DNA from 2 places in the Paraburkholderia suaedae genome. Region 2 is predicted to be linked to the other one. Evidence: riboswitches for the same ligand, from Rfam matches in the RefSeq annotation. Region 2 holds a riboswitch; the other holds the start of a gene.
The links. A riboswitch is a leader RNA that binds a small molecule or an ion and turns the genes downstream of it on or off. The one in region 2 is predicted to bind thiamine pyrophosphate.

Region 1 (14,196 bases), on a different contig from region 2:
ACTGGTCGGTTGCGACCAAGCGCCTCGAAGGGAAGAACGGCAAGGTCGAGAAGCTGATCGCGGCGCGTGTCGAATGGAAGGACGGCAAGATGCAGGAAGTGCCGAACTCGGAATTCGAAATGAAGGCCGATTTGGTCCTGCTCGCGATGGGCTTCACGCAGCCGGTATCGCCGGTGCTCGAAGCGTTCGGCGTCGACAAGGATGCGCGCGGCAATGTGCGCGCGTCGACCGAAGGTGACAAGGCGTATTACACGTCGGTGGACAAGGTGTTTACCGCGGGCGACATGCGTCGCGGCCAGTCGCTGGTCGTGTGGGCGATCCGCGAAGGCCGTCAGTGCGCACGCTCGGTCGATGCGTTCCTGATGGGTCATTCGGAACTGCCGCGCTAAAACGTCTTGGGCCGGTTGCCTCGTTGATTTCGCTATGGGTTGGCGTGACGCAGGGAAACCGGTCGCTGCTTGCGGGAAGAAGTGGAGACGACAATGTGCCGCAAGTCGGTGCGTGAGCGCCATGTGAAGGCGGTGAAAAACAAAGCCGGGCCACCCGAGAGGGCGGACCCGGCTTTTTAACGTCCGCCGCAGTGCGGATTGCGAATGACAGGAGCGCTGTTAGTCCGATACCGCGTCAACGTCAGCCCGTCGAGATCCATCTCCGGCTCCCGCTGCGCGATCAAATCCGAGACCACTCGCCCCGAGCCCACCGACATCGCCCAACCCGTCGAGCCGTGCCCGACGTTGAGCCACACATTGGCGACGCCCGAGGGACCAGGCAGCGGTGCGCCATCAGGTGTCATCGGATGGCTGCCGACCTGGAAATGCGCCAACCTGCGATTGGCCCCCGCGCTGATAATCAGCACGACAGGCGCCGGGCGGGCGCTGTCGAGTGGCGGATATTCGTCATGCTGACGCTCAGGCCGCGACCGCTTCGCCAGAGCGTTCGACCTCGAGCGTCTCGTCGTGGAACGCCGCCAGCGATTCGCGATGTGCGACGCTGACAATGGCCGCCCGCGGCAGCCGCTCCATGAACAGACGATACAGACGCGCTTCGTTTTCCGCATCCAGCGCGCTGGTGGCTTCGTCGAGGAACAGATAGTCGGGCTTGTGCAACAGTACACGGGCAGCGGCCAGCCGCTGCTGTTCACCTGGCGACAGCATGCGCGTCCAGTGCCCCGATTCCTGCAAGCGGTCGGCGTAATCCGACAGGTGGCAGACGACGAGCGCTTCGCGGCACTCCTCGTCGCTGTAGGTGTCGGCTGCCGACGGATAGGCGAGCGCGGCTTTGAGCGTGCCGATCGGCATGTAGCTGACCTGCGGGATGAACATCATGCGTGCGTTGACCGGCGCGTCGATCGAGCCGTCACCGAACGGCCACAACCCGGCGAGCGCACGCATCAGCGTGCTCTTGCCCGAGCCCGACGGACCACGCACCAGCCAGCGCGAGCCCGGCTGAATCGCGATATCGCGGATACGGGATAGCCGATCGCCGTTCGGCAGCGCGAGTGTGAGGCCGCCGGTGGACAGCTGATTGGAGTCGACCAAATGCAGATTGATGCCGCCGTGCTCGGTGGCAGGCGAGACCGATTCCTTCAGACGCGGCGCATGCACGACGCGGCGGAATTCGCGCAACCGGTTCACGGTTGCGCGCCATTCGACGAGGCTCGCATAACTGTTGATGAACCAGGAAAACGAATCGCTGACCGTGCCGAACGCACTCGAGATCTGCATCAGCACACCGAACGTGAACGCGCCGGCGAAGTAGCGGGGCGCGGCGACGACCAGCGGAAAGATGATCGCGATCTGCCCATAGAAGCTCAGCACGAAGGTGAGCCGCTTGGTGTACTTCATCACCTGCCACCAGTTGTCGCGGATGCGGCTGAACAGCGAGTGGGCGTTCGTCTTCTCGGTTTCCATGCCGTTGTAGAAGGCGATCTGCTCGGCGTTCTCCCGAAGACGGATCAGGCCGAAACGGAAATCCGCCTCGACCTTCTGCGCCTGGTAGTTGATCGGCACGAGCGGATGGCCGACCTTCTGGATGACAAGCGAACCGACCACGGCGTACAGTGCCGCGGCCCACACCATGTATCCGGGAATCTGCAGCGGCATGCCGCCGAGCGAGAGGGTCAGCGCGCCGGCCAGCGACCACAGGATCGTGATGAACGACACCAGCGTGACGACCGTGGAAAGCAGATCCAGTGTCAGCGACAGCGTCGTAGTGGCGAACGATTGCAGGTCGTCGCTGATCCGCTGATCGGGGTTGTCGGTCAGCCGGTCGCGTTCGATCCGGTAGAAGGCGCTGTCGTGCAGCCACTCGTTCAGGTAGCGCGTGGTCAGCCACTGGCGCCAGCGGAAGCCGAGCATCTGGCGCAGATAACGCCCGTACACCGCGAGGATGATGAAGCCGAACGCGAGTCCCGAGAACACCATCAGCAGGTGCGGGAAATCGCGCACGTTCTTGGTTTGCAGCGCGTTGTAGAAGTCGGCGCTCCAGCGGTTCAGGCGCACGTTGATCCACACGACGAGCAGGTTCATCACGATGATCGCGATGAGCAGACCCCACGCTACTTTGCGCTCTTCGGAGACCCAATAAGGTTTGATCAGGCTCCAGGCGGAGACTTTGTCGTCGACCGGCAGCGCGGGGCTGGCAGAGGTGTTTGGTGTCATGAGCGTCCTGATGAAGTGCTGGCCCGAAGTGATGGTCTGAAGCGTTGGCCCATCTGGCGTGCCCCGGGCGGGCCGGTCCGCGTCGGACTGTCCCGCCCAAAGCTCCCCCATATTCGGCCGTCGTGCGACGGGATGCGGTACTTACCGGACGTCGCATTTCGCCAAACGCGCGTCCGGGCGAGCGCCTGATTCTGGCGGCACCCCCTTAAGCGGACATTAATTTTCGCTTAAACGCGTGCCGTCGATGCTGCCGCTGAGTGGGTGTGAACACGCTAGCCGTCCAATCGCACTCTGTTACGGCATCCGATCCTGGCATTGTGCCAGAGCGGCCGAGGCCGCTCACATCAGCGCGCACAAACGAGGTGTCGGAGCAAGCTCAGGCCGAGTCGACGAGCGCCTGGTTTGCGGCCGCCGCGGCTTTTATGGTCTAATGGTCTGCGACGAAACAGGGGTGCTTCGCCCACAGGCGGCGTGATGTTCACGCCGCGGCGGCGAGGCTGAGAGACACCCTTTGCACCCGATCCGGGTAATACCGGCGCGGGAAGTTTCCGGAAGCAGTCAGTCTTCCATTCCCCGCCGGGCGGCGTCCGTACATCGGTACGCGCGCATCGTCCGGCCGGCTTCACCCGCCGGTTTCGTCCTGGGTACGTGCGCTTTTGGCCGTACGGAAAGGATTCGATGACCGCCTATTCTTCAGACATGTGTTCCACCTCGCGCCGCGGCGCCGTTCGCGCATCGCGCGGCAACATTGCTTGCCGTCGCCGGTCGGACTGGGAGTGCGCGCGATGAACCACCCGGCACACCCCGACTTCGCGGTTCTCGGCGGCGGCCTCTGCGGCCGCCTCGTCGCCTGGCGGCTCGCCACGCAAGGACATCGCGTGGCGCTTTACGAGCGCGGCGACGCGGCGGGGTCGCAGGCCGCCGCGTGGGTCGCCGCGGCGATGCTGGCGCCGCTGGCCGAAGCCGCCAGCGCCGAATTGTTGATCACAAGGCTCGGCGCGAGTTCGCTCGAAAGCTGGCCGCAAGTGCTGGCCGAATTGCCGGAGCCGGTGTTCTTCCAACGCAATGGCACGCTGGTCGTCTGGCATCACGCCGACCGCACCGAGGCGCCGCTGTTCGAGCGCCGCGTGCGCTCTAACGCGCCGGCCGAACTCCTCGATGGCGGTTTCGTGACGCTGGCAGGCGCGCAACTCGGCGCCGCCGAGCCCGCGCTGGCGGGCCGCTTCAGTCAGGGATGGCTTCTGCCGCGCGAAGGCCAACTGGATAACCGCCAGGTGCTGTCCGCGCTCGCCGCGGGTCTTGCGCAGCGCGGTGCCGAAACCCATTGGAATACACCCGTCGACGACCACGCGCTGCCGCCCGCGCGCGTCATCATCGACTGCCGGGGCTTGGGCGCGAAGCCCGTGCTGCCCACGCTGCGGGGAATTCGCGGCGAAGTCGCGCGCGTGCATGCGCCCGGCATCAACCTGACGCGCCCGGTGCGGCTGCTCCATCCGCGCTATCCGCTCTATATCGCGCCGAAGCAGAACGACGTTTACGTGATCGGTGCCACCGAAGTCGAAGGCGAGGACATGTCGCCGGTCAGCGTGCGCTCGGCGCTCGAACTGTTGAGCGCTGCGTTTTCCGTGCATCCGGGCTTCGGCGAGGCGCGCATTCTCGAACTGAATTCGCAGTGCCGCCCCACCTTTCCCGACCACCGTCCCGCGCTCCTCTGGGATGGCGCACGGACGCTGCGCGTGAACGGTCTATACCGGCACGGCTACATGATCGTGCCCGAGGTCGCTGACGAAGCCGTGCGCTTCGCGTCGGCGCTGCTCGACGGCCGCATCGGCGACGCCGACGCGTTTGCCGACTGGCGCCGCGATGCGCGCTGGAGCGAACTTTTCCAACTGGACTGCACGGCAACCGGCGCGAGCTTCGCGCGCCGGGCCGCTGTTCGCCATTGACTGAACCGTGTTTGAACACCATGGACATTCATATCAACCAGAAGCCGTTGTCGTTGCCCGAAGGCGCGACCGTCGCCGATGCGCTCGCCGCTTACGGCGCGCGGCCACCGTTCGCGGTGGCGCTCAACGGCGATTTCGTCGCGCGCACCCAGCATGCGGCGCGCGCGCTGCGGCCGGGCGACCGGCTCGATGTCGTGCAACCCGTGGCCGGCGGCTGAGCGCCGCCCGCCCCGTATTGCCGGAGACCAGGATGATGCAGATGACTTCCCCCCGAACCGCCGACGTGCTCACGCTGTACGGCCACACTTTCGCAAGCCGCTTGCTGCTTGGCACCTCGCGCTATCCATCGCTGCAGTCGCTGTCCGATTCGATCGACGCGGCGCGGCCCGGCATGGTGACCGTCGCACTGCGCCGGCAGATGAACCAGGGCGGCGCGGAAGCCGGCTTCTTCGATTTGCTCAAGCGCCACGGCGTGCCGCTGCTGCCGAACACGGCGGGTTGCCTGAGCGTTGGCGAGGCCGTGACCACCGCGCACATGGCGCGCGAAATCTTCGAGACAGACTGGATCAAGCTCGAACTGATCGGCGACGACTACACGCTGCAGCCCGACCCTATCGGCCTGATCGAAGCAGCCGCGCGGCTCGTCAAGGACGGCTTCAAGGTGCTGCCGTATTGCACCGAAGATCTGGTCATCGGTCGCCGGCTGCTGGACGCGGGCTGCGAAGCGTTGATGCCGTGGGGCGCGCCGATCGGTACGGGCAAGGGCGTCATCAATCCGTATGGGCTGCGCGTGCTGCGCGAGCGGCTGCCCGACGTGCCGCTCATCGTCGACGCCGGGCTTGGCGTGCCCTCGCACGCGGCGCAGGTGATGGAGTGGGGCTTTGACGGCGTGTTGCTGAACACCGCGGTGTCGCAGGCGACGCGTCCGGACGCAATGGCGCGCGCGTTCGCGCTGGGTGTCGAAGCGGGCCGCGCGGCCTATCTGGCCGGGCCGATGGCCGAGCGCGAAAGCGCGCACGCGAGCACGCCGGTAGTCGGCATGCCGTTCTGGCATCAGGATGGGAGCGTCGCATGACACAGACTTTGACGTTGAAGGATCGCGACCTGTTCTGGCCGCCCGCTGACGAGCTCACCGAAGCCGCCGAGCGTATCCGCGCGCGCCTCGGCGACTGGCCGCCGACGCACGCGCCGTGGCGCATCTGCCTGAGCGCGCCGGACCAGCCCAACGGCGGCGACCTGATCCTGGTCGCCGACGCGCAGCAGCACGGCGAGCAGGTCGCGCGCTGGCTGGTGCAGGGCGCCGGCGTGATCGAGGCGGCCGAGAACAAGGTCACGTTGCATCTGGGCGGCGAGAAATACCGTCTCGAAGGCCACTTGGCGGAAGACTGGATCGCCGCGCTGGCCGCTTTCCTCGACTGCGGCTTCGATCCGCACGATGCGCTGGTGCTGGCGCTGGCATGGCGCGACGGCGACGAAACCCGCGCCGACGACCCGTTCCCGGCCGATCTCGCGCGCTTTCCGCGTGTCGCTGGCTTGCCCACCGCGCCGGCGCAGGCGTTCGCACGCTGTCCTGAGCGGCTCGGTCTCTATCCGGTGCTGCCGAGCGCGCAGTGGGTCGAACGGGTCGTGGGCTTTGGGGTGAAGACAGTGCAACTGCGCCGTAAGTCGGCCGAACCTGCCGACGAACTGAAGCGCGAGATCGCGCGCTGCGTAGCCGCCGGTCGCGCGCACGACGCCCAGGTGTTCATCAACGACCACTGGCGGGCCGCGCTCGAGGCCGGGGCATACGGCGTGCATCTCGGCCAGGAAGACGTGCATACCGCCGACTTGTCGGCGCTGGCCTCAGCTAGCGTGCGGCTCGGTCTGTCAACGCATGGTTTCTACGAGATTCTGAAGGCGCTGCATTTCCGGCCTAGCTACATTGCACTGGGCGCCGTGTTCCCGACCACGACCAAGGTCATGCCGACCGCTCCCCAAGGTCTCAAGCGTCTGGCCCGCTACGTGCGATTGCTCGACGGCGTCGTGCCGCTGGTGGCGATCGGCGGCATCGACCTGCAAGTGCTGCCCGACGTGCTGGCTACCGGCGTCGGCTGCGCTGCGGTGGTGCGCGCCGTGACCGAAGCTGCCGATCCGGCCGCCGCCGTTTCTGCGCTGCAGCAAGGGTTTGGGCGATAATGGTCAGGCAACGTTAAGGGACAGGGCGGCTCACGGCAACTTTTGCATGATGGCCCTATAATTCGGCCTTCCGTGTAAAAGGACTGTCTGTTCGTGTCTTCCTCTCCCGAGACCCTACTCGAGCTGCGCGACGTCGACTTCGGTTACGGCGACCGGCTCGTCCTGTCGAACCTCAATCTGCGCTTCAAGCGCGGCCGGGTCGTCGCGGTCATGGGCGGCTCGGGTTGCGGCAAAACCACGGTGCTGCGTCTGATCGGCGGGTTGGTGCGCGCGCAGCGCGGCGAGGTTCTTTTCCAAGGTCAGGACGTTGGCCGGCAGACCCGCGACGGGCTTTACGCACTGCGCCGCAAGATGGGCATGCTGTTCCAGTTCGGGGCGCTGTTTACAGACATGTCGGTGTTCGAAAACGTCGCGTTCGCGCTGCGCGAGCACACCGACCTGCCGGAAGAATTGCTGCGCGACCTCGTGCTGATGAAACTCAACGCGGTCGGTTTGCGCGGCGCCCGCGACCTCATGCCGTCCGAGATCTCGGGCGGCATGGCGCGGCGTGTGGCGCTCGCCCGCGCAATCGCCCTCGACCCCGAGCTGATGATGTACGACGAGCCGTTTGCTGGCCTCGATCCCATTTCGCTCGGCATCACGGCGAACCTCATTCGCGCATTGAATCAGGCGCTCGGCGCGACCTCCATCCTTGTTACGCACGACGTGCCGGAATCGTTCGCTATTGCGGATTACGTGTACTTTCTCGCCAATGGCGGGCTGCATGCCGAGGGCACGCCGGCCGAACTGCGCGCGTCGAGCGATCCGACCGTGCGGCAATTTATCGACGGCGCGCCGGACGGGCCGTTCAAATTCCACTACCCGAGCAATGCGCCGCTGGCGGCGGATTTCGGCATCGGCGGAGAGCCGTCATGATCAGTCTGATCGGTCGCTCGGTGATCGACGGGCTCGGCTCGGCCGGCTACGCCACGCGCTTTTTCTTCAGGTTGCTGCTCGAGTTTTTCCCAATGCTCCGCCGTCCGCGCCTTGTGACGAAGCAGATCCACTTCCTGGGTAACTATTCGCTGGTGATCATCGCCGTCTCGGGGCTGTTCGTCGGCTTCGTGCTGGGCTTGCAGGGTTATTACACGCTGAACCGCTACGGCTCCGAACAGGCGCTCGGGCTGCTGGTCGCGCTGTCGCTCGTGCGCGAACTCGGACCGGTGGTCACGGCGCTGCTGTTTGCCGGCCGGGCCGGTACGTCCCTGACGGCCGAGATCGGCCTGATGAAGGCCGGCGAGCAACTCACCGCCATGGAAATGATGGCCGTCGATCCGGTCAAGGTCGTCGTCGCGCCCCGCCTGTGGGCCGGCATTATCGCGATGCCCGTGCTCGCGGCGATTTTCAGCGCGGTGGGCGTGCTGGGCGGCTACGTGGTGGGCGTGCTGCTGATCGGCGTCGATGCCGGCGCGTTCTGGTCGCAGATGCAAGGCGGCGTCGATGTGTGGCGCGACGTCGGCGCCGGGGTCGTGAAGAGCGTGGTGTTCGGCCTCGCAGTGACCTTCGTCGCGTTGTTTCAGGGCTACGAAGCCAAGCCGACGCCGGAAGGCGTGTCGCGGGCAACGACCAGGACCGTCGTCTACGCGTCGCTGGCGGTGCTCGGCCTCGATTTTCTGCTGACCGCATTGATGTTCAGCTAACACTGCACTGCAGATTTGCCACCGGCGCCTCGGCGCGGCGCGCGCCGCGCCGCAAAGGCAGACGGCGTGGCGGATTCACTTTGGGATGACGATGAAAAAGACTGCTCTCGACTTCTGGGTCGGCCTGTTCGTGGTGTTGGGTTTCGTGGCGCTGCTCTTTCTCGCGCTGAAGGCCGGCAACATGAGCTCGTTGTCTTTCCAGGCAACCTATCCGGTCAAGCTCAAATTCGACAATATCGGCGGACTCAAGGCGCGCGCGCCCGTGAAGAGCGCGGGCGTGACGGTCGGCCGGGTCGCGTCGATCGGCTTCGACAGCAACGCATATCAGGCGCTGGTCACGATCGATATCGACAGGCAGTATCAGTTTCCGAAGGATACGTCGGCCAAGATCCTCACCTCGGGCCTGCTCGGCGAGCAGTACATCGGACTGGAACCCGGTGGCGACACGGAAACGCTGAAGGCCGGCGATACGATCGCGATGACCCAATCGGCGATCGTGCTGGAAAACCTGATTGGCCAATTCCTCTATAGCAAGGCCGCGGATTCGGGGGCCTCGAAGCCCGCTGCGTCCGCACCCGCGCCGGCGGCACCGGCACCGGGTTTGCCCGCCTCTGGCGCCGCGGGCCAATAAGGAGAATAAGGATGCACAGTTCGAGCATCGGGGTCCCACGCCCCTTCCAGCTAGGCAAGGTGGCGGTGGCGGCGGCGCTGCTGGCCGGCTGCACCACCGTGCAGACGCCGACCAAGGGCGACCCCTTCGAAGGCTTCAACCGCACGGTCTTCACGGTCAACGACAAGATCGATCAATACGCGCTGAAGCCGGTTGCCAAAGGCTATGTGTTCGTCACTCCGCAGCCGGTGCGCGACAGCGTGACGAACTTCTTCTCGAACATCGGCGACGTCTACATTGCGGCGAACAACCTGCTGCAGTTGAAGATCACCGACGGCGTGCAGGACATCATGCGGATCGTGATCAACACCGTGTTCGGCGTGGGCGGGCTGTTCGACGTCGCCACCCTCGCCAAGCTGCCGAAGCACGACAATGACCTCGGGCTGACGCTAGGCCACTACGGCGTGCCGTCAGGGCCTTATCTGGTGCTGCCGTTGTTCGGACCGAGCACGGTGCGCGACGCAGTCGGCTCGCTCGGCAACTACTATGTGAACCCGTTGAGCTACATCGATCCGCCGGGTCTGAGCTGGGCGCTGTACGGCCTGAACATAGTCAACGTGCGCGCGAACCTGCTCGGTGCGAGCGATGTGCTGGAAGGCGCCGCGCTCGACAAATACTCGTTCGTGCGCAACGCCTATCTGCAACGCCGCCAGTATCTGTTGTCGGATGGCCGGCGTTCGGCGGCGCTGCCGAATTATGATCAGGAAGCACCGTTGCCCAACTACGACGTCGACTCCGGCGCGGCCGCAGCGCCGGCCGGCGCTGTCACCGGCACGGCGGGTGCCGCGGGCACGCAGGGTGATGCTGCCAAGGCGGCCGGGGCCTCCGGCACTGCTCCTGCAACGCCGCCGCAGGCTGCGTCGGCCGCCGCCCCGGAAGCTGCATCCGGCGCCAGCGAAACGGCGCCGACGGATCTGAACGGCGGTCCGGCTACAACGCAGATTCCGGCAGGCGAGCTGGTGCCCCCCGCGCGTTTCAATTTTCCGTCTTTGAAATTGCATTGAGCGTGACGCCGTAACAGATCGATACGACTCTGGCAGTTTGCGCATGGATGCCGTCGAACTCACGTGTTAAGGTCCGCTCAAACGCTTGCACTATCTTTGAGGCTAGGTTCGATATGAAAAAATTTTTCCTGATTCCGCTGTTCGCCGCGTTGTTCTCGTTTGCCAGCGTGGGTGCATCGGCGCAAACCGTCGACACCAGTGCGCCGGACGCCATGGTCAAGACCATCACCCAGCAGGTGATCGACGCGATCCACGCCGATAAATCCATTCAGCAAGGCGACATCGCGCACATCACCCGTCTGGTCAACGAAAAGATCTTGCCGTACACGGATTTCCGCCGGACGACGCAACTGGCGATGGGCCGCAACTGGCGCACCGCCACGCCCGAGCAGCAGAACGAGGTGGTCGAGCAGTTCAAGATGCTGCTGATTCGCACGTACTCTGGCGCGCTCGCGCAGGTGCGGGACCAGCAGATCCAGTACAAGCCGTTCCGCATGAATCCCGACGACACCGACGCCGTCGTGCGCTCGGTCGTGCTGAACAACGGCTCGCCGATCGAACTCGACTACCGTTTGTACAAGACGCCGCAAGGCTGGCGTGTGTATGACATCAACGTGCTCGGCGCATGGCTGATTCAGGCCTATCAGCAGCAGTTCAACGAGCAGATCCAGCAAAAGGGCGTGGACGGACTGATCCAGTTCCTCACGCAGCGTAACCAGCAACTCGCCGCGGGCAAACAGTCGTGAGCGAAGTGCTGACTCCGGTCGCCCACCGTTTCGAAAGCGGCGCGACACTCACCCATGCGAGCGCGACAGCCGCGCTCGCGGCGGGTTTGCAACGCATCGCGGCGGGCGCGGACGGCGTGGACTGCTCACCGCTCGTGCAATTCGACTCGTCTGCGCTAGCCGTGCTGCTCGCGTGGAAGCGTGCCGCCCACGCTCGCGGCGTCGGGCTCGCAATTTCCAATCTGCCGCCTGACCTCGCCAGCCTCGCGCAAGCCTACGGCGTCGATACTCTTCTGTCGGCGCGACACTGACGCCGCACCGATCAGGTAAGCGCGTCGCTCCCAAGCACCCGGCCCCGGCCGGGGCATCCGCTTTTTGCCCTATAATCAAACGTTTTTTGCGGCGGCTAAGCCGCCCCAATTTCGTTCCTTTCCAGCATTTGCGCGCCTTTTACGGGCTCCTCCAGGCGCCGTGACGCACGCGGCCCACAGTCATGTCAGCCATAGAAATTCGTAACGTCAAGAAGCGCTACAAGGACTTGCAGGCGCTCAAGGGCGTCAGCCTCACGGTCGAAGAAGGCGAGTTCTTCGGACTGCTCGGTCCGAACGGCGCGGGCAAGACCACGCTCATCAGCATTCTCGCGGGCCTCGCTCGCGCCGATGAAGGCAGCATCGCGGTGCGCGGCCACGACGTCGTGGACGACTTCCGCAATGCGCGCCGGGCGCTCGGCGTAGTGCCGCAAGAACTCGTGTTCGATCCGTTCTTCACCGTGCGCGAAACCTTGCGCATCCAGTCCGGCTACTACGGGCTGCGCAACAACGACGCGTGGATCGACGAGATCATGGCCAATCTCGACCTGACCGACAAAGCCGACGCCAACATGCGCGCGCTATCGGGCGGCATGAAGCGCCGCGTGCTCGTTGCGCAAGCGCTGGTGCACCGGCCGCCGGTGATCGTGCTCGACGAGCCGACCGCGGGCGTCGACGTCGAGCTGCGTCAAACGCTGTGGAAGTTCATCTCGCGCCTGAATCGCGAAGGCCACACCATCGTGCTGACCACGCACTATCTGGAAGAAGCCGAGTCGCTGTGCGATCGCATCGCGATGTTGCGGCGTGGCGAAGTCGTCGCGCTGGATCGCACGAGCGCGCTGTTGCAACGCTTTGCCGGCATGCAGCTGTTCGTGCGCTTCGCGCAGGGCGTGCTGCCCGTGGAACTGCGTTCGCTGGAAGCCGAGGGCGGCGCGGGCAATGCTAACGGCCGCCAGCATCTACTGCGCCTGTCGAGCTACGACGATGTCGAGCGCATTCTCGCGCAGTGCCGCGCGGCGGGATGTACGTTCGAAGAAATCGAGGTCCGCAAGGCCGACCTCGAAGATGTGTTCGTTCAGGTGATGAACGGTCCGGAAGTGATCGAGGGACTTGCATGAGCGGCTACAGTGGCTTTACCACGCTGTTTTACAAGGAACTGCTGCGCTTCTGGAAGGTGGCGTTTCAGACCGTGCTTGCGCCGGTCATCACCGCGCTGCTTTATCTGACTATCTTCGGCCATGCGCTGCGCGGTCATGTGCAGGTCTATCCGGGGGTCGAATATACGAGCTTCCTGATTCCTGGCCTCGTGATGATGAGCGTGTTGCAGAACGCGTTCGCCAACAGTTCGTCGTCGCTGATTCAGTCGAAAATCACCGGCAACCTGGTGTTCGTGCTGCTGCCGCCGCTATCGCACTACGAGATGTTCGGCGCGTATGTGCTCGCCGCCGTAGCACGCGGACTGGCGGTCGGCTTCGGCGTTTTCATCGTGACCATCTGGTTCGTGCCGGTCAGCTTCAGCGCGCCGCTCTACATCATTGGCTTCGCCATTTTCGGCGCGGCGATTCTCGGCACGCTCGGCTTGATCGCTGGCATCTGGGCCGAAAAGTTCGATCAGCTGGCCGCGTTTCAAAACTTTCTGATTATGCCGCTCACGTTCCTCTCAGGCGTGTTCTACTCGACGCACACGCTGCCACCGGTGTGGCGCGAAGTGTCGCGGCTCAATCCCTTTTTCTACATGATCGACGGCTTTCGCTACGGTTTCTTCGGGATGTCGGATATCAATCCGCTCGCGAGCCTCGCGATCGTCGCCGGTTTCTTCGTGGTGCTGGCTGTGGTGGCGATGCGCATGCTCGCGTCCGGCTACAAACTGCGCCACTGATCAGGAGCTTCTCTCATGTTGCCGACTCCCGAACAGGTCAAGCAATACATTGCGGCTGGGCTCGCTTGCCAGCATCTCGAAGTCGAAGGCGACGGCCAGCATTTCTTTGCGACCATCGTTTCGCCGAGCTTCGAAGGCAAGCGTCTGATCCAGCGGCATCAACTCGTGTATGCGGCGCTCGGCGACCGCATGCGTGAAGAAATCCACGCGCTCAGCATGAAGACGCTGACGCCCGCCGAATGGCAGAACGCGTAATCTGGAAATTTTGTGCGAATTACTCAAGAAGGACGCGACACCGGTAGCGGCGCGTCGAATACGGTCAACGCAGCCCCGGCCGAAGTCCGGGTCAATCAGGAACTGACAGGCATGGATAAACTCGTCATTGAAGGTGGCTACCCGCTGTCGGGTGAAGTCGTCGTCTCGGGCGCGAAGAACGCGGCGTTGCCGATCCTGTGCGCGGCTCTGCTCAGCGCGGAGTCCGTGCATCTGGAAAACGTGCCCGACCTGCAGGACGTGCGCACCATGCTGAAGCTGCTCGGCCAGATGGGCGTGCGTATCGAGAGCAGCGAAGGGCGCGTGGCACTGGACGCGTCGAAGGTCGACAACGTCGTCGCGCCGTACGAAATGGTCAAGACCATGCGCGCGTCGATCCTGGTGCTCGGCCCGCTCGTCGCGCGCTTCGGTCATGCGCGCGTGTCGCTGCCGGGTGGTTGCGCAATCGGCGCGCGCCCGGTCGATCAGCACATCAAAGGCCTGCAGGCAATGGGCGCCGAGATCACGATCGAGCACGGCTTCATCGAAGCGCGCGCGAAGCGCCTGAAGGGCGCGCGCATCGTCACCGACATGATCACCGTGACGGGCACCGAGAACCTGTTGATGGCCGCAGTGCTGGCCGAAGGGGAAACGGTCATCGAGAACGCGGCACGCGAACCCGAAGTGGGCGACCTCGCGCATCTGCTGGTGGCGATGGGCGCGCAGATCGAAGGCATCGGCACGGATCGGCTGGTGATCCAGGGCGTCGACAAGCTGCATGGCGCCAGGCATACGGTGATTCCGGATCGCATCGAGGCGGGCACGTTCCTGTGCGCCGTGGCGGCGGCGGGCGGCGACGTGACTTTGCGCAAGGTGCGTCCGCTGATTCTCGAAGCGG
Region 2 (14,196 bases):
GGAGCGGGCCGAGGCGGTATGGATGCCGGCAGCCCGAAGCGACGCGATGCGCGTGCGGCGGCGCATTGGGTGGGCGCGCGCCGCGCCGTGACGCAGAGCGGTGAAGTGGCAAGGCGGCGGAGCTTCAATGCCCGTGGTGATGTCCCCAGCCGCCGCCCCAATGGCCGCTGATGCCGATCGCGATCGACGGTCCGTAGAAGGCGGGATAACCGTAATAGGCCGGGTAGACCGGTGGCGGATAGTAGACGGGATACGGCGGCGCCACATAAACGGGCGGCGGCGCTGCTACCGCGTACGATGGGCTTTGCTGTTGCCCTTGCCCTTGCGCGTCAGCCTGCTGCTGTTGCGCCGCGGATGGATCGTTCGCCTCGGCCCCGTTCTGCTGAACAGCCGTCGCGGGGACCGTGGCGTAGTAGGGGGAATAATAGTAGCCGGACGGATAATAACCGTACGGGTAATAGCAGCCGCAGAGCGTCAGCGCGCACAGGGCGCCGCCGAGCGCAACACCGGTTTTGGACAGCCGTGCAAAACCGTGCGGCGCAGACTGGCTCGTCGCGCGAGAAGGGTTGATGACGCGGGGCTTCATGACGCGCTCCTGGTTGCAACGACGCCGCTCGCCGCGACGTATCTTTCAGCTTACGCCACCGCACCGGGAACCCGCTTGCAAAACGGTAACGGCGTATTTCACGCCTGGTTCGACGCGTCTTCGGACCGCTTGTTGACCGACTCGAGGAGGACTTTTTCGACTCGCGACAAGCGCCGTCGCGGCGGTGTTCATGCATCCCGCGGCATCGCCGGGGCGCGGGTGGAACCGTCGGCTGACCCGCACGCGCGCCGCGCGAGCGGGACTTGCGCCGGTCCGCGCCGCTCGCTCGCGTGGTTCCCGCGCGACACTGCGCTCACGTGCTACTTGCCCAGCTGATTACCGATGATGCCGCCAGCCGCCGCACCGCCGACCGTCGACAGCGCATTGCCGCCGATCGCCGCGCCCGCGGCGCCGCCCAGGCCTGCCCCGATCGCGGTATCGCGTGTGCGCGGGCTCATGCCGTCACATGCCGACAGACCCGCGACAAGAGCAACGATGGTTGCTAGCGTACCGATTTGACGGATCGTTTTCATGATGGTGACTCCGGCTGGTGTAATTGGAAGTGATCATCGCCATGCGACAAAACCCCGAGACAGGACGCTGTCCATGCCTTGATCCTAGCCGTGTGTGCTGTAACCAGATGTGTGAGCTTGTCAGCGGACCCGGGGATTCGTAATCAATCGTTTCCCAACGCTTAGCATCGAACGTGCCTGCTAGTGCAAACGAAAAAGCCCGCCAGTGGCGGGCTTGCGGGCGGCGATGCGAGTTTGTGGCGGATCGGATGGCGTAAAAGTGATAGCCCTGCGCGAACCGCGCCTTACTGCCGCTGATAAATCTCCGCCCCCTTCTTCATGAACTCGATCGACTTCACTTCCATGCCTTTCTTTAGCGCTTCGTCGTCGGTGACCCCTTGTTGCGCAGCGAATTCGCGCACGTCCTGGGTGATTTTCATCGAGCAGAAGTGCGGGCCGCACATCGAGCAGAAATGCGCGACCTTCGCCGAATCCTTCGGCAGGGTTTCGTCGTGGAATTCGCGCGCCTTGTCCGGGTCGAGGCCGAGATTGAACTGATCTTCCCAGCGGAATTCGAAGCGCGCCTTGGACAGCGCATTGTCGCGCACCTGCGCACCCGGATGGCCCTTGGCCAGATCGGCGGCGTGGGCGGCGAGCTTGTACGTGATGATGCCGGTCTTGACGTCGTCCTTGTTCGGCAAGCCCAAGTGCTCTTTGGGCGTCACATAGCAGAGCATCGCCGTGCCGAACCAGCCGATCATCGCCGCGCCGATGCCCGAGGTGATGTGGTCGTAGCCCGGTGCGATGTCGGTGGTGAGCGGTCCGAGCGTGTAGAACGGCGCCTCGTCGCACCATTCCAGCTGCAGATCCATGTTCTCCTTGATCAACTGCATCGGCACGTGGCCGGGGCCTTCGATCATGGTCTGCACGTCGTGCTTCCACGCGATCTGCGTGAGTTCGCCGAGCGTCTTGAGCTCGCCGAGCTGCGCTTCGTCGTTGGCGTCGTAGATGGAGCCGGGGCGCAGGCCGTCGCCGAGCGAAAACGCCACGTCGTACGCCTTCATGATTTCGCAGATGTCTTCGAAATGCTCGTACAGGAAGCTTTCCTTGTGATGCGCGAGACACCACTTGGCCATGATCGAGCCACCGCGCGACACAATGCCGGTCATGCGGCTGGCCGTGAGCGGCACGTATTGCAGACGCACGCCCGCGTGGATCGTGAAGTAGTCGACGCCCTGTTCGGCCTGCTCGATCAGCGTGTCGCGGAAGATTTCCCACGTCAGGTCCTCGGCTTTGCCGTTGACCTTTTCGAGCGCCTGATAGATCGGCACCGTGCCGATCGGCACCGGGCTGTTGCGGATGATCCATTCGCGCGTTTCGTGGATGTGCTTGCCCGTCGACAGGTCCATCACCGTGTCGCCGCCCCAGCGGATCGCCCAGGTCATCTTGTCGACTTCCTCGCCGATCGACGACGTCACCGCCGAGTTGCCGATGTTCGCATTCACCTTCACGAGGAAGTTGCGGCCGATGATCATCGGTTCGCTTTCCGGGTGATTGATATTGTTCGGAATGATCGCGCGGCCGCGCGCCACTTCCTCGCGCACGAATTCCGGCGTGATTTCGGTGAGCCCGTTCGGACCGAACGCGCTCGCGCCGAATGCCTGGCCCGGATGCTGGCGGCCCATCATCGCGGCGAGCTTTGCGCCGTTCGGGCCGCTCGTCCTGAGCGTCTCCAGGTATTCAGCGCGGCGCTGGTTCTCGCGAATCGCGATGTACTCCATTTCCGGCGTGATGATGCCTTGCCGTGCGTAGTGCATCTGCGACACGTTCTTGCCAGCGATCGCGCGGCGCGGCGTGCGGTGCAGGCCCTGGAAGCGCAGCTCGGCGGTCGCCGGGTCGGCGGCGCGCTCGCGGCTGAAGTCGCTCGACAGGCCCGTCAGCGCCTCGGTGTCGCCGCGCTCTTCGATCCACGCCTGGCGCAACGCCGGCAGACCGGCGCGGATGTCGATTTTCGCGTCGGGATCGGAGTAGGGGCCCGACGTATCGTAGACATAGACCGGCGGGTTCTTTTCGCCGCCGAAGCTATCCGGCGTGTCGGCCTGCGAGATCTCTCGCATCGGCACGCGGATGTCGGGGCGCGAGCCGGTAACCCAGACCTTGCGCGAATTCGGCAGCGGCGCGACGGCGGCTTCATCGACGTGGGCGTCGGCGGAAATGAATTTCGGATTGGCGTTCATCGTATCTCCTGTGTCGGCCGGAGTTCGCGCTTTAGCGCGTGACTCCGGTCCCATGCAAAGCAATGCGGGGCCGCTAAGCAGGAGACGAGAAGGAAGTAGTCGGAGATCGCGAGAGGTGAGGCAATGGGGCTGGAGCGCGAAATCCGTACGCTTCCCTGCGCTGGCATTATCCAGATCAGGTTCAAAGGGTATTTCTCACCCACGTGGCACGGACCTCGAACCCCCATGCGACGCAGGACCCCCGCGTTAGCAGCGCACACGATACACCGCCGGCCCGCTGCTTGGCAACCCGTCGGGATCAGTCGAACGAGACATCGGGCGGGTTTGAATGGCCTATGCTAGTCGTAACAGGTGTGGCAACGGCGTTTTCGGGCGCGCGATTGCGATGGGCTGCGCGCGCGGTTGCACGCGCGCTGGCAGGAGCGGTTGCACGAGGTGTTGCACGCACGCAGCTGTCCACCGGTTGCACGGCCCCGCGCGCCGGTTTTGCCTCGCCCGAGCGGGTCGCATCGCGTCGGTCATAGCGAGAAGTCGTCGGCGGCTTCCGGCTGATACAGGATTTTGTCTACCTTCAATACTTTCTGCGTGCCGCTCGGCGGTGTAAAGCGGATGCGCTCGCCGCGCTTCGCGCCGAGCAATGCGAGACCCGCGGGCGAGAACACGTTCAGCCGGCCGTGTGAGAAGTCGGCATTGGGCGGATAGACCACGGTCCAGGTCATCTGCTCGCCGCTCGCTTCGTCGATCAGCGTGGCTTGGGAATTCATCGTCACGACGCTCGCGGGGATCTCGCGCGAATCGACGATCACCGCGCGCTCGAGGACGTCGTCGAGCATGTCCTGGAGCTTCGCGTCGGCGCCGGGCGCGGCTGCATGCTTTTCCAGACGTGCGACGTCGAGCTCGGTCAGGTAACAGGTTTTGGTCTTTTTCACCACGGGTACTCCAAATCGATCTGCATGGAAGGAATTTGCGTGCGGATGAGATCGGCCCGGAGCCCGACGACGCGGCCAGGGCTTGGGAGCAGGCAGCGTTAGATCGGGCGCCGGGCGGCGTGAAGCGGGAGCGTTCGTGACCGCCTGCCGGCCACGTGCGCCGCGCAGTCCACGCGCGCGCAACCGGCTGCGCGGCGAGGGCGCAAACGGGTGGGAGCACGGGAAGTCGGAATGCGCATCGAGGTAGCCGCCAGGGTCGGGAGAATAGGTGTGAGGTATAGGGCGTTGCCCGCAGGCTTGCTGTCTGGCGAACGCAAGAATGATGTTAGCACGCGCTCGCCAGAGCCTTTTGGTTGGCGATGGACCGGTTCCACGTTGCGACGTCCCGTGACGTTCCGCACGGTGCGGTTCGCCGGTCTCGGCCGGCGGCCTGGGCGCTGCTGCGGATGCGCATTACCTGGTCCGCCTCGATGGCGCAGGGCTGTCGCCATCGACGAAGTATGGCGGCACGATGCGCGCGTGAGCGTCGCCGTGAGTCAGGAAAGTGTTCGCCGCGCGTCGGTCGAGCGTCGGAAAAAAAATCCGCATTGGGCTGTCATAAGGCGCCGAGTGGCTCGACCAACGTGCAGATCCTCATCGGAGCACGTCATGCGAACCGCGCTTGCCCACCGAAATCTTCGGCGTTCCGTCCGCGCCTTCACGGTCGTGATTGCATTGGGCGCCTGCTTGGCCAGCGGACTCGCGAGCGCGGCCGGCGCCGTTTGCAGTGCGCGCAGCCCCGCTCATCGCGTGGCGCTGGTGGAGCTTTATAGCAGCGAAGGCTGCAGTAGCTGTCCGCCTGCCGATCACTGGCTCAGTCAGTGGAAAGACAGCGGCGCGGCGCAAGGCATCGTGCCGTTGGCGCTGCACGTGGACTACTGGAACAGCCTGGGCTGGACCGACCGTTTTTCGGAGCATCGCTTCACGGAACGCCAGCAGACGCTGACCGGTCTCGCCGGCGGCCACACCGTGTACACGCCGGAAATTTTCGTCGCCGGCCGCGAGCTGCGCGACTGGTCCCGGCCGGAGAGTTTTCAGAGTCGCGTAGGCAAGCTCGTCGCCGAACGGGCGCAGGCAAATGTCGTGCTGCAACTGACGCCGCAGGCGAAGGGGGCGTTCGACGTCGATGCGCAATTCGCGAGCACCCCCGGGCAGGATGCGCGCTCGTTGAACGGCTATCTCGCGGTGTATGAGAACTCGCTCACGTCGCATGTCGGCGGGGGCGAAAACGGCGGTGTGACGCTGCACCACGAGCGGGTCGTGCGACAGTGGCTCGGGCCGGTGCCGCTCGTTGGCGGCAGTGCGCGGATTCGCCGCGTTTTGCGCGTCGACGAAGCTGCAGCGGATGCTGATCCCAACACCAAGGCCGACACCAAATCCGACACCACGGCCTACCCACCGGCCTCCCGCTTCGGCGTGGTGGCCTTCGTTGAAAACGACGCGACCGGCGACGTGCTGCAAGTGGCCGAACTGGCCGCATGCGAGTGAGTGCAAACGTCGCGCCTATCCGCTGCGCTCACCTCAGGAGATCGCAACATGTCAACCCCTCACGCCCTTCACGACAGCGCGCCGCCGGCCGCGGCGAAGCCGCGCCTCATTCATCCACTATGGTTGCGTATCACGCATTGGCTCAACGCGCTCGCCGCCATCGTCATGATGCTGTCGGGCTGGCGCATCTACGACGCCTCGCCGATCTTTCCCGCATTCCATTTTGCGCCGTCCCTCACGCTCGGCGGCTGGCTCGGCGGCGCGCTGCAATGGCACTTCGCCGCGATGTGGCTGCTGGTTTTCAACGGCCTGCTGTACCTCGCGCTCAATCTGGCGAGCGGTCGCTTCGTGCGCAAGTTCCTGCCGCTCTCGCCGCGCGCCGTGCTGCGCGATTTCATTGCCGCGTTGACCGGCAAGCTCTCGCACGCCGATCTGCGCGAATACAACGCGGTGCAGCGATTGGCCTACCTGTTCGCGATCTTCGATCTGATCGTGCTGGTGCTCTCCGGCCTCGCGATCTGGAAGTCGGTGCAATTTCCGCTGCTACGCGAACTGATGGGCGGCTACGACAACGCGCGCGTCGTCCACTTTGCCGCGATGTCGCTGCTCGCCGCGTTTCTCGTGGTGCATCTGGCGATGGTGGCGCTCGTGCCGCGCTCGCTGCTGGCGATGCTGCGCGGACGATGAACCCCGCCCGCGCGAACCTTACGGACAACGAATCATGAATAAGCTCATTGGACAACCCCGGCAGCCAGGCCAGCCCCGGCTCGACCGCGAATCGATCCTGATCGACGCCCGGCGCGAACTCGCCATGCCGTCGCGGCGGCTGTTCGGCAAGCGGCTGCTGACGCTCGGCGGCCTCTCGATGCTGACCGGCTGCTCGCTGACCGACGATGAATCCGTGAACCGGTTTCTGACCGCCGTGTCGCGTCTGAACGACCGCGCGCAAGCCGCGCTGTTCGATCCGAAGCAACTGGCGCCGACCTACACCGAAGCGGAGCTCACCCGGCCGTTTCCGTTCAATGCGTACTACGACCTCGATCAGGTGCCGCAGGTGGACGGTTCCGACTACAAGCTGACCGTAAGCGGCCTCGTCACCGGACAGCGCAGCTGGACCCTGCCGGAGTTGTACGCGCTGCCGCATGCCGAGCAGATCACGCGGCACATCTGCGTGGAAGGGTGGAGCGCGATCGGCCGCTGGGGCGGCACGCCGTTCGGCGATTTTCTGCGGCGCGTCGGCGCGGACACCAGCGCGAAGTACGTCGGCTTCAAATGCGCGGACGATTACTACGAGAGCATTGACATGCCGACCGCGCTGCATCCGCAAACGCTCCTCACGTTCTCGTACGACGGCGAGCGGCTGCCCGCGAAATACGGCTTCCCGATGAAACTGCGCATGCCGACCAAGCTCGGTTACAAGAATCCCAAGCATATCGTCGAGATGTTCGTCACCAACACGTTTCCTGGCGGCTATTGGGTCGACCAGGGCTACAACTGGTTCGGAGGCTCCTGACGCGCGGGTCGGCGCATGGGCGAGGCGCTCATGTCGCCTGCGCCCGATCCCACGCGGCAGCGGCTTCGGAAATACGCCGGCGCGAGCCGGTTCTGATTCATCCACAACTCACGGAGTCATCCCATGAAAAAATTCGCAATCGCCACAGTGGCCGTCGCTTTGTTGACCAGCGGCGGCGCCGCGTTCGCGCAGGCAAGTGGCGCGATGTCCCACGATTCGATGTCGAAAGATTCGATGTCCAAAGACAGCATGTCGAAGGACACAATGAAAAAGGACACGATGAAGCACGACAAGATGAAAAAGGGCAACGATGCGATGGGCATGAAGCATGAAGCTTCGGGGGCGATGTCCAACTAAGCCCCACCAGCCGTGCCGGCCGCATGCGGTGATTGACGTCGGCCGGGCGTCGAGCGCAAGCCGGGGACGCGTCCCCGGCTTTTCTGTTGCAAGAAGCCAAAAGTTACGATTCTTGCGCGCGACGCGGTGGGCGCTTACTGCATAATGCGATGCGCGCCCAAGCCCGGGCGCGTGTTCGCCGTGGCCGGATTGCAGCCGGATGCCGCGGCGTCACGGCTCCCCTGGCCATCTATCGTTTTTCCGTTCCACCCACATGTCCGCCAGCCTCGCCCGTCAGACCGCATCGCCGATGCGGTGTCCGCCGTCCCGCCACAAAGTGTTCTGCGGGGGCGCCACCCGTCGAGCGGCCGCCGCGGGCTGAACGCATGTCGCTGCAACGCTCAAGCCGTCTTTCGCGCGCTTTTCCGAATGGTTTGCCGATCCGCCTGCCGCGCTCGCGCAACGGCCGGATCGCGCTCGCGCTCGCCGTCGTCTATCTCGTGTGGGGCTCGACCTATCTGGCCGTGCACGTCGCGCTCGGCTCGTTTCCACCATTGCTGATGTCCGGGCTGCGCAACCTCTTTGCCGGCATCGGGCTGTTCGTGTTCGCGGTGCGCCGCAAGCCGGCCTGGCCGAGCGCCGCCGAGATTGCGAATGCCGGGCTGGTCGGCACGATGCTGGTCGGATTGTCGAGCGGCATGCTGGCTTACGGGATGCGCACCGTCGGCACCGGCACTGCGGCCGTGATGGTCGCGACCGTGCCGCTGTTCGCAACCGTGATCGCGGCCGTCGCGGGGCGCAGGATTGGCGGCGGCGAGTGGTTCGCGGTCGGCCTCGGCCTCGTCGGCATCGCGATCCTGAGTCACGGCGATAGCGCGCCGGACTCGGCGGGCGGCAGTCTCGCGATTCTCTGCGGCGCGCTGTTCTGGGCGGGCGGCGCGCATCTGGCCGGGCGTCTGAAGCTACCGTCGGACCTGTTTCTCTCCACTGCGCTGCAGATCGGGCTGGGCGGCGCGACATCGACACTGGTCGCGTGGATCTCGGGCGAACGCATGCTCGAAGTGCATGTGCTGCCGGTGCTCGCGTTCGTCTACCTGATGCTGATCGGGACGATGGCGGCCTACGTCGCCTATGGTTTCCTGATCCGTCACACGAGTCCCATCATTGCGAGCAGTTGCATGTATGTGAATCCGGTCGTCGCCGTGGGCTTGGGGGCGCTGCTGTTAGGCGAGCCGGTGACGCGCTCGACGGTGATCGCGACCATTGTGATTCTGGTGAGCGTGGGCTTGTCTTTCTGGTTCGATTACAGGAAGAAGGGCCTTGCTTGAGTTTCGGTCGACGCGGGCTAGTCAGGCATCACTCCCTCGGGGCTGACCCGCGCGGCCCACAGGCGGCATACGCACTTGATATCAGCCGAAACAGGTGTTGAACATCCTCACATGGCCGCTTCATGCACCGGCGCAATTTGCATGTTTCATCCCACGCAAGTCAGGTAAGACTTGCAAGCAGGTTGTAGGGAACGGACATGCGCAAGGCGATGCCTGGGGAGCGAGGCCACAGCGCCGAAGAAAAATTCTAAACACCTTAAATTCTTGCTCGGTAAGCCATTTGTCTGTCTCAGAAAGCCAGATCGAATATATCGGCACAATTATTGCTCCGTGCCGAACGTCCGTCGACGTTCGACCGCGCCGCTGAGAAAAAACAGCGTTCAACGAGGCGTGGTTTGCGGCAGGGACAGGGAGGGGCGACCACTTCGCGCAGCGCCGCCCGGCACCGTACCAACGATCGCGAACACGGTGCCGGACGGCGGCAAGCCCGCAGGGACGCTCGCAATTCAATGGGTGAAGAGCCCGAACATTGATAAGGTGAACGAATGAAAATGATCCGAACCATGGCGGCCGCGGTTGCGGTCGCATCCGTGCTGAGCGCGTGCGGTGGCGGCGCCGACGACATAGGCAAGGTACTCGGCCTGACCAACCCTCAAATCCACTTCATTCACGTGATTCCGAGCGGTCCGGCGGTGGACTTCCTCGTGAACGGCAACGCGCCTTCCGGTCAGACGAACGTCTCGTATAAGGGCGTGACGAACTTCACCAATATCGGCACGGGCTCGACCACGGTCGCTTATGCGGCGACCGGCACCAAGACCGCGCTCGCGAGCGGCATTTTCCCGAACGTCGCGAAAGGCCACGAATACACGGTGCTGGCCTTGCCCGGTGCCGCTGCGCCGGACATCGGGCTGATCGACGATCCGTTCGCCAAGGGCTTGCTGCCCAACGACGCGCGGGTGCGGGGCTTCAATGCGTCGGCGAATGCGAGCAACCTCGACCTGTACCTCGTGCAGTCCTCGTCCACCGACATCACCAAGGTCTCGCCGACAATGGCGGGCGTGTCGTTCAAGAACGCGGTGCCGGCGAGCGGGCAGGATTCGATCTACGTGTCCGGCGGGCAATACGTGCTGATTGCGACCGCGGCGAGCAGCAAGACGCCGATCTTCCAGTCGGCCCCGGTCTCGCTGTCGAACAACGCCGACTGGCTGATCACATCGGTGCCGATCGGCGGCGCCGTGAGCCAGCTCTTGCCGGGGCAGATCCATTTGCTGATCGCGCAGAACGGCAATACCGGCACGCCGAGCATCGAGTTGTCGAATACGCTGACGGGGCAATAGCAGGGCGCCCAAGGCAGGCACGCTCAGCGTGCCTGCCGGTGCGGAAAAGCGGAAAAGCGCAGGCAATAAACGACAAAATGATAGGGAGGGACGGAGCGGCGATCCACGCAAGTGGATCGCCGTTTTGTTCTGGCGTGCGCAGCGCACGAGATGTTTCGCAATCCATAGAAAAAAAGCCCGCCGCATTTGCCCGCGACGGGCTCTCGAACATCAGCACGGACGGCGCTTTAATGCGCTGCGTACGATCGAATGCAATCGGACTTACTTGGCCTTCTCCGCCGAGTTCGTGATGGCGTGGCCACCCTTCGAAATATCCTCACCGGCGCCGGCCATCGTGTTGCAACCGGCGAGCGCGGCGGCCGAGCCTGCAATGAGAAGCAAAGCGATCAGTCGAGTCATCATAAAGGTTCTCCCTGTCGAGGTTGCATCGGTGGATGTGCCTGTGTACGGCACGCGCCAGCCTGTCGTCCGACCGGGGCTTACGCCAGTCGATCCGCTCTGATTGCATGGTAAAGAAAATGCAGGGGGCGACGCTGTCAGTTGCGCCGCGATTTTTTTGTAGGCGCACTCCGGTGTTCCCGTCGGCGCAGTCCTACATCAACGTTCAGCGGATGCCGCGCGGGGTCTTCGCCGGGTCTTGTTAGACAGGCGTGCGCGATGGCGAGGCGGGCGGCACGTCGACCGAAGGCGTCGCGGTGCTGACGCCCGGCATCACCACGTCGATCTCGGTGCCGTTCGGCACGCCGCGCCGGATATCGAAGCGTCCGCCGTGCGCGGCGACCCGCTGGCGCATGCCGAGCAGCCCGTGCGTATGCGTACGCTTGAGATCGGCCGGCGTGATGCCGACGCCGTTGTCGGCGATGTAGAGCGCCACCTGGCCGTCGCCGATCCGCAAGTCGATCGACACCCTGGACGCCCGCGCGTACTTCGCCGCGTTCGTCAGCGACTCCTGCGCGACGCGAAAGAGGGCGATCTCGGTTTGCTCGTCGAGCTGGATGTCGTCGGCGGGCAGGTGCAGTTCGAGCGTCCAGTTATTGCGCTGCGCGGCTTCGTCGGCGAGCGTGCGCAACGCGGTGACGAGCCCGAAGTTCGCCAGCACCGTGGGCCGCATGTCCTCGATGATGCGGCGCTTGAGCGCAATGCCCTGGTCGAGATTGGCGAGCGCGCGTTTGAGCTTGTCGGAGATGTCGGGCGCGCTGTCCTTCAGCTTGCGGTTGGCCCACGCCACGTCCATCTTGCTGGCGGTCAGGATGGCGCCCAATTCGTCGTGCAGTTCGCGCGCGAGCTGGGTCTTTTCGTTTTCGCTGACCGCCTGCAGATGCCAACCGAGCGCTTCGAGCTGCCGCGTTCGCTCGTTGACGAGCTGGTCGAGTCCTTCCTGCTGTGTGATGAGCTGCCGCTGCACGCGCGCCTGCCGGTCGATCTGGATGCCGAGATTGCGAAACAGCAGAATGAACAGCACGATGTTCAGCGCCGACAAGCCCGCTGCGCACAGCGTGGAAATGCGCTGATCGGCGCGGCTCGCAGCGAGTGCGTGCTGCGCGCGGCGCTCCTCGTTGTCGCGCAGCAGCGTGAGCGTGCTGTCGATCAGCGACGCATCGGCCGGATCGACAGCGCTTGCACCGCCGCACTCGGCGAGCTCGAGCGGATGGGGCGCGGCGCGCTCGAGGGCAGCGGCGCCGGCGCCGATGCGCGCCTCGATTAGCGCGCGGATCTGCGTGAAACTCGCAAGTTCGGCACTGTCGGCGCGGTCGCTGCGGTAGAAGTGATCGAGTTGCCCGGTGCTCTGGCGAATGCGCGCCGCACTCGCGCAAAAAGCGCGGGCGGACTCGTCTTGCTTTGTCAGAAGAAACCGGTATTGCTGCGCGCTCAAATTCGATAGCTGGCTGGCGAGCGTGCTCAGTTGCACGGTGACGTCCCGCGCTTCGAGCGCCGTTTCGTATTGGGCGGCAATGCGCTCGCGAGCGGTTTCGAGAATCACCAGACCGCCTACCGTAATCACGATCGCCACGGTCATCGCGATCGCCCAGCTCCGGTTGCGCATCCACTCGGCGAGCCGCGCTGCGGCGCGTGCGTGCTGCGCGGTTGGCTCGTTGTGGCGGTTCGGCACGTTGGGCTCCCAGGATGGCGCTGTAGTGTAGCGGGCGATGCGAACCGCGGCGCGGATAGCGATGCAGATGGCGGTGCGGATGACATCGCAGACGGCGTTGCATGTGCGCGGCCGCGACCGCACAGCACGATGGCGCCGCCCTCGCACCGGGACCGCGGGCTACCGCGGCCCCTTCGATCGGCATCGCAGCGGCGCGCCGCGTAACGCTGCCGTAATCCAATGTAAGCGGATTCTCACACGAAAACAGGCGTGCGTCGGAATGCGCTCGGCGCAGCCGCTCGATAGGATGGACCTGATGTTTCATTGATCGTTTCGGGAGGTAGCCATTATGTTGAAGTGGGCGTTGTTCTTTGCCGTCGTGGCGGTGATAGCCGGCCTTCTCGGCTTTACCGGCATTGCGGCTGGCGCAGCGGCGATCGCCAAGTTCCTGTTCGTGGTCTTCGTGATTCTGTGCGTGGTGTTCCTGGTGCTGGGCTTTGTCGTGACCCGGAAAATGATCGATTAGCGCAGCCCGTCGAACGGGCTGCGCGCTGCGCGTCGCTGCGGACCGGGAAGCGGCGCACTTTACGCCGATACCAACAGAAAGGGAGAGTCGCCATGCTTCACTATGCCATCGTCTTTTTCGTGATTGCGATCATTGCCGCCGTGTTCGGTTTTACCGGGATCGCGGCAGGTGCGGCCGAAATCGCGAAGATCCTGTTTTATATTTTTCTCGTCGTATTCGTGGTCACGTTGCTGCTCGGCGTGTTCCGAACGTAGGAGTACATGCGTAGCGCGGTCATCGCCGCGGTCGTTCTCTTTGCCGGCGCGTCGGGCGCGATTCGTGCGCGACGCGCAATTCCCCCTACCCGCTGAAGGAGAAATTCAATGACGACGCAATCTGGTGCCCAAGGTGGCGCCTCGCAATCGAGCGATCCTTTCGTGATGGACGTACAGAAGATCCGCGAGGACGCGCGCAAGCACATGTCGGATGGTCCGGTCACGCAGAGTTACGGCGCGGATCGCCAGACCGTGCTGAAGCTGCTCAACGACGCGCTGGCCACCGAAATCGTCTGCACGCTGCGTTACAAGCGCCATCACTTCATGGCCAAGGGCATCAACTCCGAGGCCGTGGCGGCGGAATTCGAACAGCACGCCACCGAAGAGCAGGAGCACGCCGACCGCATCGCCGAGCGCATCGTGCAACTGGGCGGCGAGCCGGACTTTGCGCCGGACGGCCTGAAGACGCGTTCGCATTCGGAATACAAGGAAGGCAACGATCTGACCGACATGATCCGCGAGAACCTCGTCGCCGAGCGGATCGCGATCGACACCTATCGCGAGATCATCCGCTATCTCGGCGAGAAGGATGTGACGACGCGTCGTCTGTTCGAAGAAATCCTCGCGGTCGAAGAAGAGCATGCCGACGACATGGCGGATCTTCTGCAGGGCCGCGAGTAGCGCGCCAGCGCACGCAGGGAGTGCGGACGGCGCGGCAGCGGCGGGCGGATGCAAGTTTGCGGCGCCGGTTGCCGCGCCGGCATGCTGCTTTCCCGCGTTGCGGCCGGCGCGCTGAATGGCGCCGGGTCGGCGGTCATTACAATGCAGGCCTGGAGCGATTTCACAGCAGGGGCACAGAGCCGATGATCCGAGTGTTGATAGCTGACGACCATGCGATCGTCCGGGGCGGTTTCAGGCAGTTCGTCGCCGACGAGCCCGACATGTGCGTTGCCGCGGAAGCCGCCACCGGCGACGAAACCATCAGCCTCGTGCGCGAGCAGGCGTTCGACGTCGTGCTG

Region 1: another riboswitch for thiamine pyrophosphate. It lies ahead of ABQJ48_RS23975 (FAD-dependent oxidoreductase); the one in region 2 lies ahead of thiC (phosphomethylpyrimidine synthase ThiC).

Annotation. Positions count from the first base shown of each region.
Region 1 covers NZ_JBFOAH010000019.1:84,221-98,416, reverse strand. Annotated here, with positions in the region: gene ABQJ48_RS23990 (glutamate synthase subunit beta) at 1-389, shown strand, start outside; partial or broken gene ABQJ48_RS23985 (FAD-dependent oxidoreductase) at 566-820, opposite strand; gene ABQJ48_RS23980 (ABC transporter ATP-binding protein/permease) at 909-2,660, opposite strand; TPP riboswitch at 3,098-3,221, shown strand; gene ABQJ48_RS23975 (FAD-dependent oxidoreductase) at 3,446-4,606, shown strand; gene thiS (sulfur carrier protein ThiS) at 4,627-4,824, shown strand; gene ABQJ48_RS23965 (thiazole synthase) at 4,866-5,681, shown strand; gene thiE (thiamine phosphate synthase) at 5,678-6,781, shown strand; gene ABQJ48_RS23955 (ABC transporter ATP-binding protein) at 6,875-7,696, shown strand; gene mlaE (lipid asymmetry maintenance ABC transporter permease subunit MlaE) at 7,693-8,460, shown strand; gene mlaD (outer membrane lipid asymmetry maintenance protein MlaD) at 8,552-9,091, shown strand; gene ABQJ48_RS23940 (MlaA family lipoprotein) at 9,103-10,134, shown strand; gene ABQJ48_RS23935 (MlaC/ttg2D family ABC transporter substrate-binding protein) at 10,248-10,880, shown strand; gene ABQJ48_RS23930 (STAS domain-containing protein) at 10,877-11,170, shown strand; gene ABQJ48_RS23925 (ABC transporter ATP-binding protein) at 11,353-12,285, shown strand; gene ABQJ48_RS23920 (ABC transporter permease) at 12,282-13,046, shown strand; gene ABQJ48_RS23915 (BolA family protein) at 13,062-13,301, shown strand; gene murA (UDP-N-acetylglucosamine 1-carboxyvinyltransferase) at 13,413-14,196, shown strand, end outside.
Region 2 covers NZ_JBFOAH010000001.1:45,659-59,854, forward strand. Annotated here, with positions in the region: gene ABQJ48_RS00170 (hypothetical protein) at 125-586, opposite strand; gene ABQJ48_RS00175 (glycine zipper 2TM domain-containing protein) at 907-1,119, opposite strand; gene thiC (phosphomethylpyrimidine synthase ThiC) at 1,404-3,335, opposite strand; TPP riboswitch at 3,470-3,588, opposite strand; gene ABQJ48_RS00185 (GreA/GreB family elongation factor) at 3,854-4,264, opposite strand; gene ABQJ48_RS00190 (DUF1223 domain-containing protein) at 4,913-5,791, shown strand; gene ABQJ48_RS00195 (cytochrome b/b6 domain-containing protein) at 5,840-6,478, shown strand; gene ABQJ48_RS00200 (molybdopterin-dependent oxidoreductase) at 6,513-7,304, shown strand; gene ABQJ48_RS00205 (pentapeptide MXKDX repeat protein) at 7,428-7,661, shown strand; gene ABQJ48_RS00210 (EamA family transporter) at 8,027-8,968, shown strand; gene ABQJ48_RS00215 (DUF4397 domain-containing protein) at 9,514-10,308, shown strand; gene ABQJ48_RS00220 (entericidin A/B family lipoprotein) at 10,570-10,707, opposite strand; gene ABQJ48_RS00225 (sensor histidine kinase) at 10,949-12,418, opposite strand; gene ABQJ48_RS00230 (DUF1328 domain-containing protein) at 12,747-12,923, shown strand; gene ABQJ48_RS00235 (DUF1328 domain-containing protein) at 13,016-13,177, shown strand; gene ABQJ48_RS00240 (ferritin-like domain-containing protein) at 13,286-13,858, shown strand; gene ABQJ48_RS00245 (response regulator) at 14,041-14,196, shown strand, end outside.